Regions from separate parts of the Mesorhizobium sp. A556 genome, predicted to be linked through region 2. Evidence: riboswitches for the same ligand, from Rfam matches in the RefSeq annotation. Region 2 holds a riboswitch; each other region holds the start of a gene.
What was found. Region 2 has a riboswitch for cobalamin ahead of ACX3P0_RS17975 (TonB-dependent receptor plug domain-containing protein). Riboswitches for the same ligand answer to the same signal wherever they lie in the genome.
Positions count from the first base shown of each region.

Region 1: it holds a riboswitch for cobalamin, as region 2 does, so the genes downstream of both, ACX3P0_RS09415 (aromatic ring-hydroxylating oxygenase subunit alpha) here and ACX3P0_RS17975 (TonB-dependent receptor plug domain-containing protein) in region 2, are expected to answer to the same signal.
Region 3: it holds a riboswitch for cobalamin, as region 2 does, so the genes downstream of both, ACX3P0_RS02285 (DUF1636 family protein) here and ACX3P0_RS17975 (TonB-dependent receptor plug domain-containing protein) in region 2, are expected to answer to the same signal.
Region 4: it holds a riboswitch for cobalamin, as region 2 does, so the genes downstream of both, ACX3P0_RS06430 (CbtB domain-containing protein) here and ACX3P0_RS17975 (TonB-dependent receptor plug domain-containing protein) in region 2, are expected to answer to the same signal.

Region 1 covers NZ_JBTMXA010000003.1:201,637-204,997, reverse strand. The annotation lists gene ACX3P0_RS09420 (FAD-binding oxidoreductase) at 1-1,011, opposite strand, end outside; gene ACX3P0_RS09415 (aromatic ring-hydroxylating oxygenase subunit alpha) at 1,022-2,269, opposite strand; cobalamin riboswitch at 2,390-2,592, opposite strand; gene ACX3P0_RS09410 (MFS transporter) at 2,682-3,361, opposite strand, start outside.
Region 2 covers NZ_JBTMXA010000009.1:151,845-155,205, forward strand. The annotation lists gene ACX3P0_RS17975 (TonB-dependent receptor plug domain-containing protein) at 1-1,312, opposite strand, end outside; cobalamin riboswitch at 1,489-1,696, opposite strand; gene ACX3P0_RS17980 (adenosylcobinamide amidohydrolase) at 1,809-2,486, shown strand; gene ACX3P0_RS17985 (LacI family DNA-binding transcriptional regulator) at 2,503-3,361, opposite strand, start outside.
Region 3 covers NZ_JBTMXA010000001.1:471,422-474,782, forward strand. The annotation lists gene cobN (cobaltochelatase subunit CobN) at 1-17, opposite strand, end outside; gene cobW (cobalamin biosynthesis protein CobW) at 34-1,065, opposite strand; gene ACX3P0_RS02285 (DUF1636 family protein) at 1,068-1,493, opposite strand; cobalamin riboswitch at 1,518-1,719, opposite strand; gene ACX3P0_RS02290 (winged helix-turn-helix domain-containing protein) at 1,722-2,948, opposite strand; gene ACX3P0_RS02295 (NADH-quinone oxidoreductase subunit A) at 3,269-3,361, shown strand, end outside.
Region 4 covers NZ_JBTMXA010000002.1:387,235-390,595, reverse strand. The annotation lists gene ACX3P0_RS06440 (pyridoxal phosphate-dependent aminotransferase) at 145-1,254, shown strand; gene ACX3P0_RS06435 (histidine phosphatase family protein) at 1,251-1,817, opposite strand; adenosylcobalamin (AdoCbl) riboswitch at 1,939-2,094, shown strand; gene ACX3P0_RS06430 (CbtB domain-containing protein) at 2,098-2,307, shown strand; gene ACX3P0_RS06425 (CbtA family protein) at 2,320-3,072, shown strand; gene ACX3P0_RS06420 (hypothetical protein) at 3,078-3,361, shown strand, end outside.

The DNA.
Region 1 (3,361 bases), on a different contig from region 2:
CTCGACCTCACCGGAGATTTTCTTCACCTTGCAGGTGCCGCACAGGCCGAACTCGCAGGCGGCGGAAATACGCACGCCCGATGCGCGCGCCGTCTGCAAAACGGTTTGGCCGGCGAGACATTCGCCGTCGACGCCGGAGAGCGCAAAGTGGATCGGGATGGCGGCTTGTGCAGGCTCGCCCGCCGGCGTCGCATGCTGCGGGCTATCGGCAAAGGGTGCCGGCACCGGCTCGATCGCCGGTGCGCCAAAACTTTCCTGATGATAGTGCGCCATGTCGAAACCGGAGGTTTCCAGCATCTGGCTGACCGCGCGCATGAAGGGTTCCGGCCCGCAACAGAACACTTCGCGCTCGCGGAAATCGGGCGACAGCATCGGCAGGCGTACCGCATCGATGCGGCCCATATGGCCGAACCAGCTTTCGCGCGACGAGCGTTCCTCGATCATGAAGCCGAGCGACAGGCCGGGCATGCGCATGCCGAGCAGTTCCAGTTCCTTGCGGAAGATGATCTCTTCGGGCCTGCGCGCGCAGTTGACGAAGGAAATATCAGTCTGCGGGGTAAAGTCGTTCAGCCAGCGCAGCATCGACATCATCGGCGTAATACCGGAACCGGCCGAGATGAACAAATATTTGGCCGAAGGATGGTTGTGCAGCGAGAACTCGCCGGACGGGCCATAGGCCTTGACCCGCTCGCCCGGCTTCAGATGGTCGAACATCCAGCGCGTGCCGACGCTGCCGGCCTGCGCCTTGACCGTCACGGCGATCGAGAACGGCCGCGACGGCGAGGACGACAGCGTATAGGTGCGCATCAGCGGCGCGTCCGCGACCGGCAGTTCCAGCGTGATGAACTGGCCCGGCTTGTAGCGGAACCAGGTCTGGTTGTCCGAACGGAAGGTGAAGGTCTTCACGTCCGGCGCCTCGTCGATGACGCCAACCACTTCCAGCACCTGAAGCCGGTCGTTCCACGGTATCATCTCGTCGAGATGCTTGTAGAGGCTGACTGCCGCGTTCATGGCTGCCTCCCTAAGCGACGTTCTTCAACGCCGGCTTCTCGCCCTCGGCCAGCCTTGGCCCGATAAAATCGGCGTACCAGTTGACGAACTGGATGACGCCGCCTTCGTGCACTTCCGAATAGGGACCGGGTTCGTAGGCCGGCGACTGGATGCCGAAGGCATTCTCCTCGACGATGCGGCGATCCTCGTCATTGGTCACGGTCCAGACATGGATGAGTTCGGCGAGGTCGTAATCCACGCCCTCGACCGCATCCTTGTGGACGAGCCATTTCGTGGTCACGGCCGTTTCGGTGGCGCTGATCGGCAGGACGCGGAAGGTGACGGCATGGTCGCCGAGGATGTGGTCCCAGGTCGTTGGATAATGATAGAGCAGCAGCGAGCCGATCCCCTCGGTCGAGACGCTGTCGGACAGGTTCTTCTTCACCGCCCGCTTGCCGGTCATGGTGTAGCTGACGGCATCGCGCAGCAGCGGCGCGCGGGTGGCGCGGAACTGGCCTGCGGGATCGATGCGGAACTTGCTGGGCAGGTTGGCGGCCTCGCATTTGGCCCAATGGGCCAGCATCTCCGGATCGCTGTCGGCGTCCTGGACGCCGGTGACGGTCGGGGCCTCGGGAAAGGTCTTGCACAGTTCGGGGTGGTTCGCCGCGCAATGATAGCACTCGCGGTTGTTTTCCCAGACCAGCTTCCAGTTGCCTTTCTCGACGATGGTGCTCTCGAAGGCGACCTTCGCTTCGGTCAGCCGGTGCGGCGCCAGGTAAGGCTCGATCATTGCCCGCATCGGGGCGAAATCGGCCGGCTTTTCAGCGAGGCAAATGAAGATGAAACCGCCGACGCTTTCGCAGGCGATCGGCTTCAGGCTGAAATCGGCCTTGTCGAAGCCCTGCGCCATGTCGCGGGCGAACAACAAGGTGCCGTCGAGTTCATAGGTCCACTGGTGGTAGGGGCAGACTAGCTTGGCTGCCGATCCCTTATCGGACGGGCAGACGCGGCTGCCGCGATGGCGGCAGGAATTGTGCAGGGCATGGATCTTGCCCTTCTGGTCCCGCACCAGCACCACCGGATAGTCGCCGATCTGCAGCGTGAAATAATTGCCGGGCTTCGGCACTTCGCAATCATGGCCGACGAAAAGCCAGTCGCGATACCAGATCAGTTCCATGTCGAGCTTGAAATAATCGGGATCGGTGTAGAAGGGTTGCTCCAGCGAGAAGCCCTGACGGCGGCGCTCGAGCCGCTTCAGCATTTCGGTCTTCGTGTCCATGTCCTGCCCTCAGCAAATGCTAGGACTGAACTGGTGGTGACTTCAGGGGTGAACGATTGCGCACCGGCACCGATTGCCGTCCGCAAGAATTCGCCTCTTGACCGCCCACCGCGATCAGTCGAGTTCACTTTGCTCGAGGCTGGTTTCCGGGCTTCGGAGTTGTCCTCCCGGACTGTCTCGACACCTTCCCAGGCTTATCGCCCAGTGGTTTTTGTCAAGACTTTCAACTCCGCTACCGTTGCGGGGGCAGCGCCGGCATCCAACCGGCTTCCCAATTATCCCGCCGGCTTTCGCGAACGGGCACCTAAGCATCACCATCTAATCACCGGGACATGGGGTCCGGCCATACGAAAGCGACATCGCCAAAGCGCAAAGGCGACAGGGCGAAAAAGGCGTCGTTCAGGCGCGTCGCTCAGGCGGGCTGGCCTTCTGGTTCAAAGGCCGGCCGGCTGGTGTCGATGAGCAGCGAGATGCAGGCGGCCACGATGGCGGTCATGCCCGCGATCTGGAACGCCAGTTCGTAATTGCCCTGCATTTCGCGCAGCGCGCCGCCGAAAAAGGCGGCGGTTGCCGCCCCGACCTGGTGGCCGGCGACGATCCAGCCAAAGACGATCGGGCCGGAGCGATCGCCGAAGGCTTCGTTGGACAGGCGCAGCGTCGGCGGCACGGTGGCGATCCAGTCGAGGCCGTAGAGCACGGCGAAGATGGTCAGCGCCGTGCCGGAAAAGCCCGACATGGGCAGGTAGATCAGCGACAGGCCGCGAATGCCGTAATACATGCCGAGCAGTTTTCGCGGGTCGAAGCGGTCGGTCAGCCAGCCCGACAGCGTCGTGCCGATGAGGTCGAACACGCCCATCAAGGCCAGCAGGCCGGCCGCCTTTACTTCGGGGATGCCCATGTCGCCGCAAAAGGCGATGAGATGCGTTCCGACCAGCCCGTTGGTGGTGAAACCGCAGACGAAAAAGGTGGCGAACAGATACCAGAACACACGTGTGCGCGCGGCACGGCGCAGCGTGCCGAGCGTGTGGGCGATGAAATTGCCCTGCGAGGCGGGCGATACCGGCGGCACGTCGTCGGCATCCGCGCCGAAGC
Region 2 (3,361 bases):
ACAGATAGGGGTCGGGATAATAGAGGTCGTTGAAGGTCGGGGCGCGAAAGCCGGTGGCGTAGGAGGTGCGCGCCACCAGCCCGTCCGTCAGTTCGTAGCTTGCGCCGATATTGTAGGTGGTGGCGCTGCCGAATTGCTCGTCGTGATCGTAGCGCAGGCCGCTATCGACGGTAAGCGCCTCGTACTCGAACGAATATTGGCCGAAGACGCCCGTCAGGTCGCGTTCCGTCTTGGCATAAGCGACAGCGGAGATGGAACTGCCATCGACCGTATCGCGATAGGCTTCGACCCCGCCCGACAGCGTATGTTTCGCTTCACCGACCTCGAACGTTTTTTGCGTGGAGGCGAGAATGCCATAGCGCAGCGTGTCGAAATCGTCGCCTTTTTCGCTCGGCCCGAAGTTCGAGGCATAGTCGAGCGCGGTCATCAGTTCGACGGTGGACGACCAGCTATCGGAATGGTCGATACGCGCGCCGATACGGCCGGAGAAATTGCTGGTATCGGCCTCGTTCACCGGCTGGCGGTCGTATTGGTTGCGGCCACGCGCATAAAGCCCATCGGAATAGATGCGGCCCCAGTCCATGTCCTTCGACAGCGAGAAATTGAACGAGCCTTGCCGGAAACCGTCCTTGTCCGGCTCGTGCCCATAGGCGGAAGGCACGGTGAAGTCGTAGCCCTGCGTCCCCAGCACTTGGGCGCCGAAGGAATAGTTCGTGCCGTCTTCGCTCTGGCCTTGCAGATTGCCGGACAGATACCCACCCCAGGGATGTATGACGCCCACCGTGACCGTACCGCAGCTTTTGCTTCCGTCGGCGCAGATGCCGCCCTGCTTGGTGATGATGTTGATGATGCCGCCGATAGCGTCCGCGCCATATTGCGCGGAGTGACCGCCCTTGGCGATTTCGATGCGTTGGATCGAAGCCAGCGGGATGCCGGACAGGTTGACGGTTCCCGACGTTGCCGAGCCTGCGCGCACGCCATTGACGAGCACGAGCGTCTGCGCGGCGGTGGTTCCACGCAGCGAAATGCTCGAATCCGCGCCCATGCCGCCATTGGCGGTCACGGTGACGCCTGGATAGGCCTTCAACAGGGACAGCAGGTCGGAAGCCGCCGACTGCTTGATCTCTTCCTCGCTTACCACGGTCACCGATGACGTCGACCGTTCCAGCGACGATTCACGCCGCAAGGGCGTGGTGATGAGGATGCGGTCGAGCTTCGTTGCACCGGAAGCGTCCGTGCCTGCTTCCTGCGCCCCCGCGTGGCCTGTCAGCACCAGCGCCAACGCGCCGGCCACCCCGATTATCTTCTTCAATTCGACCCCCAGAACTTTGCAGGCGAAGCTGTTCGCCCCTGGCTCATTTCAAGCCGCGTTCTGGTTCCAGCGATTGGCGGGGTTGATCTTCCACCCCCTCGACCGTCCCGGCGCGCGGCAACACGTTATCGTGTCACCGCCACGGACGACCGCGCCTGAACACCCCTCGTGTTCGGGCATGGGTGACTGGAATGGCAGGTCTCCTGACTTCCGTGTCATTACCGGTCTTCCGCCTTCCCGAGCACGCGAGCGCGTTCAGTGGCCAATGGAAGAAGGCTCAACGGTTACAGTTGCGGGGGCAGTCTCGGTTTCGGCCGGTTTGCCGGCTTCACCGTGTTCCCTTTTAAACCACCTTGCGGCGGCACCAGTTCCAGCGCGGAAACTAGTCGGCGCGGGCAGGGGCGTCAATCGCTCAAGGGCCGAAGTTCCAAAACAATTCTGAAGGCTGCGCGCGGGCATCTTGCCGGCTGGCTTGAGCAATGAAAGAAGAGCCGGCATGAAAGCCTTTTCAGTTTCGTGCGCCAGCCCCATTCTCGTCGCGGAATTTGCCATTCCGCAGACCGTGCTGAGCTGGTCGCTTACCCGGCCGGGTTTCGTCACGGCACGCAAGGTCGCGTGGCTGCATGTTCGAAACGACGACCTGCCGCTGGGCGTCGATCCCGCCCGGTTGCTCGAAACGCGAATGGCGGCGGCAGGCCACGCGGATGCGGTCCACCTGATGACGTCGCGCTATGTGGAGCGCCATCATCTGGCAACGGCGGTATCCGGTGCCGCCACCGCGACCTGCCTTGCGACGGTCGGCCTGGGCAATGCCGCAAGGGTCGGCGCGCCGCCGCTGCTTGGCGCCGCCGTCGGCACCATCAACCTGCTCGCCCATGTCGACCGGCCGCTTTCTCAAGCGGCCCTGATCGAGGCGGTGTCGATCGCGACCGAGGCCCGGACCGCGGCCATCATCGATCTGGACTGGCGTCAGGGCGGCAAGCCCATCACCGGAACCGGGACCGATTGTATCGCCGTCGCAGCACCATCCATGGAAGGCGGCGAGAATTTTGCCGGGCTGCATACCGACATCGGCGCCGCGATCGGCCGCGCGGTGTATGACGCCGTCAGCCAGGGCGGCGCGCTCTGGGTCGAAGAAAGGCGGGAACTGATCTCGGTCGGGGTTCAGCCATAGGTAGTGTTGACGCGGTTCAGGTGGGGCCGGGCCTTACGGTTTCGCGCCAGACGATCGGTGCGGCAAAGGTCATGCGGCTGCTGGTATTGACGCCGTCTTGCGGCGACGAAACCAGTTCCGCCACATGCAAGGCTATGGCCTCGACCGGAGGGGCAAAAGTGGTGAGCCGATACGACGCCCAGCCGGCCTGTTCGATGTCGTCGAACCCGATGACGCAAAGGTCGCGCGGCACGTCCAGCTTGAATTCGTGGCGGGCGGTATCGAGAAAGCCGCAGGCGATCAGGTCCGTTACGCAAAAGGCCGCATCCGGGCGCATCTTGCCAGCAAACAATTGCCGCGCCCCCCGTACGCCCGTGTCGTAGGAGGTCCGGCCTTCCCGCCAGACGATAACATCCAGCCCATGGTTACGGGCCGCCGACACGAAGGCCTCTTCGCGCTTCAAGAGGCTCGGCGTTCCGGCCGCCGACGTTACCAGGGCGGGCCTTTTGCAGCCGGCGCGCACGAACGCATGAAGGGCTGCCTCCGCCGCCGCGGCACTGTCGACCTGAATGTTGTGCGGCCCGGAGAACCTGTCGTCCCGGTTGATCAGGATAAGACGCTGCCCGTTTTCAAGGCAACTGCGGATCAGCGATTGCGGCGGCGCTCCAGATAAGACGACCGTTGCATCGGCCCGGTAGTTGAATGTCTGCTTGAGGGCATGGTCTATGTCCTGGCTTGGGCCGGACGTGTTGAGGACCATGATAACCTTGCCCGCGTCGCGCAAATGCCGGGCCAACGCCTGCAGCATGCGCGCCTGATACGGCGTATCCGCTTCGGCAACCGCCAGACAGACGATGCCTGTGGAGGACCGCATCAGGCCGCGCGCCAGATGATTG
Region 3 (3,361 bases), on a different contig from region 2:
GTGGTCAGAATGTGCATGGGCGGCGCGCCGACTTTATCCGATCAATATTTTCTCGATGACGGGGCGGTTCAACCCTTTCAGGCCGATGACCACCAGGCGCGAGCGGCGGTCGTCTTCGGGCGTCCAGACGCGGTCGTAATAGTGAGTGACGCGGGGGCCGACCGCTTGCAGCAAAAGCCGCATCGGCTTGGTGGACACTTCGACAAAACCTTTCACGCGCAGCACGTTTTCCTGTTCGGCGGCGGCGATGACGCGCTTGGCGAGGTCGTCGGGGTTCGCGATCGAGGGGATGTCGATGATGATCGAATCGAAATCGTCGTGCTCATGACCGCCCATGCCGTCGTGATGGCTCCAGCGGTTTTCGATGTCGTCTTCGACGGCGAGGCCGAGACCGAGCAGCACCGACGGATCGACCTTGCCTTGCGAGACCGGCAGGGTTTTGACGGCGCGGGCACGGCTCTTGGCGATGATGTCGTTGGCGCGCGCCATGGCGGCATCGTCCATGAGATCGCTCTTGGACAGGATGATGAGATCGGCGCAGGCGACCTGATCCTCGAACACTTCCTCGACCGGATCGTCATGGTCGAGCGTCGGGTCGGCGGCGCGCTGGGCGGCCAGCGCATCCATGTCGGAAGCGACCTGACCGGCGGAGAGCGCTGCGCCATCGACCACGGCGATGACACCGTCGACAGTGACGCGACTTTTGACCGTCGGCCACTGGAATGCCTGAACCAGCGGTTTCGGCAGGGCAAGGCCGGACGTTTCGATCAGGATGTGATCGACAGGGGGCTGGAGCGACAGGATACGGTCGAGCGCGGGCACGAAATCGTCGGCGACCGTGCAGCAGATGCAGCCATTGGCGAGTTCGACGATATTTTCCTCGGGGCAGGTGTCGATGCCGCAGCCTTTAAGAATATCGCCGTCGACGCCGATGTCTCCGAATTCGTTGACGATGAGGGCCAGCCGCTTGCCGCTGGAGTTCTCCAGCAAATGGCGAACCAGCGTGGTTTTTCCCGAACCGAGAAAGCCGGTGATGACGGTGCAGGGAACACGGGATGCGGTCATGGTCAGTCCTTCAGCGTGGCAAGGGGAGGGATGCGTGCGACGAGGCCGCGTTTCAGCGAATCGGGGCGGCCGCGCCAGGGGATGAGGCCGTCGCTGGACGTGGCGAAGAGTTTTGCGCCGGCGACGAGATCGGGGCCGCTGGTTACGGTCAGGTCGCCGAAAACATAGCTCCAGCAGCCGTCGCGCAGGATGGCTGCGCTGAGGCGGCGCTTGCAGTTGCCAAGGCATTCGACGGTGCGGATATGGATGTTTTCGTCGATAGCGGCGCGGCGTGTATTTTCCGCCAACGTCTCGCCTGCGCTGGGACGGGCATCCGAGCCGGTTTCGTCGCGGCACGATGAACAGACGATGATCGTCGCCTCGATACCGGATAGAATATCGGCGGACTCAGCCGGAAAATTGCCGTTCTGGTTCAAGACCTGCTCCATGCCCGGAAACCCGCCAGGCTATCGGATTATTTCTCGCAGACGGCAGGTCTCCTGGCTCGCGGGTCATCGCCTTGGCCGCCTTCCCAGGAAAATCCCAGTGGCATTCGGCCTTGGCTCGTCGCTTACAGTTGCGGGGACAGCCGCGGATTTGCGACTTTCGTCGCGCACCGCATTCCCTCTTCGCTCCTCCCTGTGAAAAGAGGAGACCGTCTGGAGCGGATTTAGGCGTTAGTGAGAGGCCGTGTCAACGTGTCGATGCGACAGCGCGATGTCGGCCAGCGCCGGTCCGAGATCGCCGGCCGGCGTGATTTCGATATGTTCAAGGCCGAGCCAGCCCTGCATCTGCTTCAGTTCCTCGAAAAGATGGGCGGCGGCGTCTGTGGGTGCGGTCGCTTCGGCGTAGGCGGCGTGGACGCGCAGCACGCTTGCCGGGCGGTCGGCCTTGAGGTCGACGCGGGCAGCGATTTTATCGCCGAGCAGGAAAGGCAGCACATAGTAGCCATACTGGCGCTTTTCGGCCGGCGTGTAGATTTCGATCCGGTAGCGGAAGTCGAACAGGCTTTCGGCGCGCGAGCGCTCGAACACCAGCGGATCGAAAGGCGCGAGCATGGCGCGCGCCTCGACCTTACGCGGCATACGGGCGTCCTTCTGGAGATAGGCCGGCTTGTTCCAGCCCTCGACGCGGACAGGCAGAATTTCGCCTTCATCGACCAGTTCTTCCAGCCGGCCCTTCATGTCGGCAGGAGAGAGACGAAAATAATCGCGTAAACAGTTGGCGGTGGCGACGCCGTGGGCGCGGGCCGAGATGCGCAGCAGTTCGCGATGGGAGTCGGCGGGCGAGGGCGTGGGCAGGGCCAGGACCGCCTGCGGCAGCACGCGTTCGGGCAGGTCGTAGAATCGCTCGAAGCCGCGCCGATAGGCGGTGGTGATGCGCCCGGCCCAGAACAGCCATTCGAAGGCGTGCTTAGCCTCGCTCCAACCCCACCAGCCGCCGGAACCTTTCTGGCCGTCAAGCTCGGATGCGGCAATCGGCCCGCGCGCCACGATTTCGCGAAAAATGTCTTCTATATAGGCGGCGCGTTCGCGGCCGAATTTGGCGAGGCCGCCATACATGCCGTCGCCGCGCTCCGCCCGCGCCATGCGCCAGCGCATCAACGGCCAGGTTTCGACCGGAAGGTAGGAAGCTTCGTGCGCCCAATACTCGAAGACTGCACGTTTTCGTGAAATGGCAGCATTGTCGAGCAGCGAAAGCGGGTAGGGGCCGAGCCTGGAATAAAGCGGCATGTAGTGCGCGCGGATCACGGCGCTGACGGAATCGATCTGCAACAGGCCGGTCCGCGACAAAACGCGCGAAAAATGCCGGCGGTCCGGCGTGCCGGCTGGCCGCGTGTCACAGAAGCCTTGTGCAGCAAGCGCTATGCGGCGCGCGAGCCGGAGCGATATGTTTTCCTTCATGCCGGTTCCGGGCAATCCTTGAGCTTGGGGGCGGTGATTCCACGCATGGTAACAGGCATCCGGTACAGGAATGTCAGGAGATAAAAGTGGAGTAAAAAAAGAAGGAAATCAAACGCGCGCCAATCGGGCCAGTTTACCCACCGACGCCATTCCGATACCGTATTTTGAACAAGGTTTGACTTGCTTCGCCCGGAGTGCTGCGCTAACCCTCGCCGCGTTGCAGCATAGGCTCTAAACCGGTTCAGCACGCGCGTCGCGTTTCCGTGTTCGAGAATGGTGCTATAGATCAAGGCGGATTGGCCGCATCGGGAAGTTGGAGCATGAACGCGCTTATCAGTTCATACCTGCCCATCGTCATTTTCATCGGCGTGGCGCTGGTTGTCGGTCTGGCCTTGCTGGCCGTACCGTTCATG
Region 4 (3,361 bases), on a different contig from region 2:
AGCGCTTTCTGTCTGAAGAAAAACCCGGCGGGCAACCGCCGGGTTTTTTCGTTTGAATCTGATGGTGCGCTGCCTGGGCGCAGGGTTGCGCGCTTCGAATGGCGGCTGTAGCTAGAAGAACACTTGCCTTAACGAGTATGCATCATGTCGAAACGCCCTCCCCTCAACGAAATCGTCGGCGCGCTTCCCGCAACGGTGCCCTTTGTCGGCCCCGAGGCGCAGCAACGGGAAAGCGGACGGGCATTTCGCGCCCGCATGGGGGCCAATGAGAGCAGTTTCGGGCCTTCACCGCGCGTCGTTTCCGGCATGGCCGCGGTTGCCGGCGATATGTGGATGTATGGCGACCCCGACAATTACGATCTCAAGCAGGCTGCGGCAGTCCATCACGGCGCCTCGCCAGAAAATATCGTCGTCGGAGAAGGCATTGACGGGCTGCTTGGCGTACTGGTCCATATGTATGTCGCGCCCGGTACGCCGGTGGTCACGTCGCTTGGCGCCTACCCGACCTTCAATTTCCACGTCGCGGCGGCCGGCGGACACTTGGTCGAAGTGCCCTATGAAGACGACCGCGAAAGCCTTGACGGGCTGCTTGCGGCGGTGCGGCGGGAAAACGCGCCGCTGGTCTATCTGTCCAACCCTGACAACCCGATGGGAAGTTTTTGGGATGCGGCGGAAATCATGCGCTTTATCGAGGCGCTGCCTGAAACCACGATGCTAATCCTGGACGAGGCCTATGGCGAGTTGGCGCCTGCCTCGGCGCTTCCGGCAATCGATATCGGGCGCACCAATGTCATCCGCATGCGCACCTTTTCAAAGGCTTACGGGCTGGCCGGCATCCGTTGCGGCTACGCCATCGGCGAGCGGCAGGTCATTGCCGACTTCGAGAAAATCCGCAACCACTACGGCGTCAGCCGCATGGCGCAGATTGCCGGCGTCGAGGCACTGGCCGACCAGGACTGGCTGCAAGACGTCGTGGCGCGGGTCGATGCCGGTCGCCGGAGAATTGCGGCAATCGCCGAGGCGAACGGATTGAAGCCGCTGCCTTCGGCCACCAATTTCGTCGCCATCGACTGCGGCCGCGACGGCGATTTCGCGCTCAAGGTGCTGAAAGGATTTTTGGCGCGCGACGTGTTCATTCGCAAGCCCATGGCGCCGGTGCTCAACCGATGCATCCGGGTCAGCGTCGGCCTCGACCATGAGATCGATATTTTCGCCGAGGAACTGTCCGGCGTGCTCGCGGCCGTGCGCGGCTAACGCTTTTTTGCCTTCGCCGGCATGACGCCGCTGGCGCGTAGCGCCCATCTGCGTCCGTCGGTGCGAAATTCAGCGACGCTCAGCGGCTCGCAATCGATGCGCCAGAACGATTCGAGCGGCGCGCCCAGCACATGAAGCACAGCCACGCGGACGACGGCCGGATGCGTCACAGCAATCGTATGGCCGCGCTCGCCGAGCAGCGCGTCCATCAAGGCGGCTATGCGAGCCGACAGTTCGGCGATCGCCTCGCCGCCATGCGGAGCCGCGGCAGGAACGGCCAACCAGGCCGCGATATTTTCTGGCTGCTGCCCGGAAATCGCGGCCAGCGTCTTTCCGCTCCATGAGCCCATATCCTGATCGGCAAGTTCAGGGCGTTCAACCGCTTGCAAGCCAAGGGCTTGCGCCGTCTGCCTGGCGCGCAGCGCCGGCCCTGTCCAGACGCGGTCGGCGCGGCGCAATTGCGGGCCGAGCGTGTTGGCCATCGCCACTGCGCCTGCCTCGAGCGGCTCATCGAGCGGGAACGCGGCGTGGCGCGTGGCGGCGGTTGCGCCGCTGCAGATCATTGTCAGGCGTCCGGTCATCGAGGAATCGCATCGCGTTTCGTTGGCTCAGCATAGCACGACCGTGCCGGCCCGACGGCCCTTCACGCCCAACACCCTCGTTGACAGGGTAACCGGCGCTGACTACTGTCGCCATTGAAGCAATGTGAGTGGAAACCGGTGAAAGCCCGGTACGGTCGCGCCACTGTGATCGGCTAGCGTTTGAAGCGCGATGCCGAGAGTCAGGACTTCTTTCGTTGCTTCATGGCTCATCAACGGGACGCTGTATCCCAGGAGGCACACCATGTCCGACGCTACCTTCAATCCAGACATACGCCCGCTTCCGATCCCGCTTGGCGAGATCCTGCCTTGGGCGATCTTCGGCGGCCTGCTTTGCCTTCTCGCCGTCTATTTCGTCGGCTCCGAGGAAGGCGCGATGTCGCTTTTCCGTGGCATGTACATCCACGAATTCGTGCATGACGGACGCCACCTGCTCGGCTTTCCCTGCCACTAAGGGGGCTTTGACATGGTTGGTCGTCTTCTCCTTCGCGGGATGCTTGTCGGCATTTTCGCGGGTCTCCTGGCGTTCGGCTTTGCCCGGGTTTTCGGTGAACCCCAGATCGACCGCGCCATCGCGTTCGAAGAATTGATGGCGCAGGCATCCGGTGAAGCGCCGGATGAAGAAACCGAACTCGTTTCCCGCGCGACGCAGGCCGGCATCGGCCTGTTGACCGGTACCGTCGTCTATGGCGCGGCCCTTGGCGGGCTGTTCTCGCTGGTCTTTGCCTATGTCTTTGGGCGCATCGGCCGGTTCGGGCCGCGCGGCACCGCCGCCCTGATTGCGCTGGCGGGTTTCATCGCCATCGTGCTGATACCGCAGATCAAGTATCCAGCGACGCCGCCGGCCGTCGGCAACCCCGACACCATCGGGGTGCGAACGGAACTGTTCTTCATCATGATCGTCGTTTCGATCGCCACGCTGGTCGCGTCAATCGGCCTGGCAAGGCGCTTGTGGGCGCAATACGGAGCCTGGAACGCCTCGATCATCGCTGGAGCGGCTTTCCTTGCCGTCACCGTGGTCGCGCAATATGCCCTGCCCACCATCAATGACGTGCCGGAAAACTTCTCCGCAGACCTCCTGTGGCGTTTCCGTACTGCCTCGCTCGGGCTTCATGCCGTCTTGTGGACGGTAATCGGCCTCGCCTTCGGCGCAGTCGCCGAGCGTAATCTTGCCGGACGCGCGAACCACAAGATCGCGGCCCGCCCGGCCCTGCGCTAACCCACGTGTCGAAGTGTTTACCACGCTACACGGCGGCGTCCCTTGCGGGCGCCGCCGCGTTGCTTTTTGCGAGTGCTGGACCAGTTAGCGCCCATGGCGCTCGTTCGGAGGGGCCGACCAGCGGCATCTCGATCCCCGGCCTGTCTCATGGCCAGATGGCCGTCACCGCCGAATATCGCGGCGAAATTCTCGCGCTGGCCAAGCGGCAGGCGAAAACCGACCCGACCTTCCGGCGGCTGCTGACTTTCGCCGACGTCCAGTACAGCTACTGTCTATGGGGTCTGGTTCC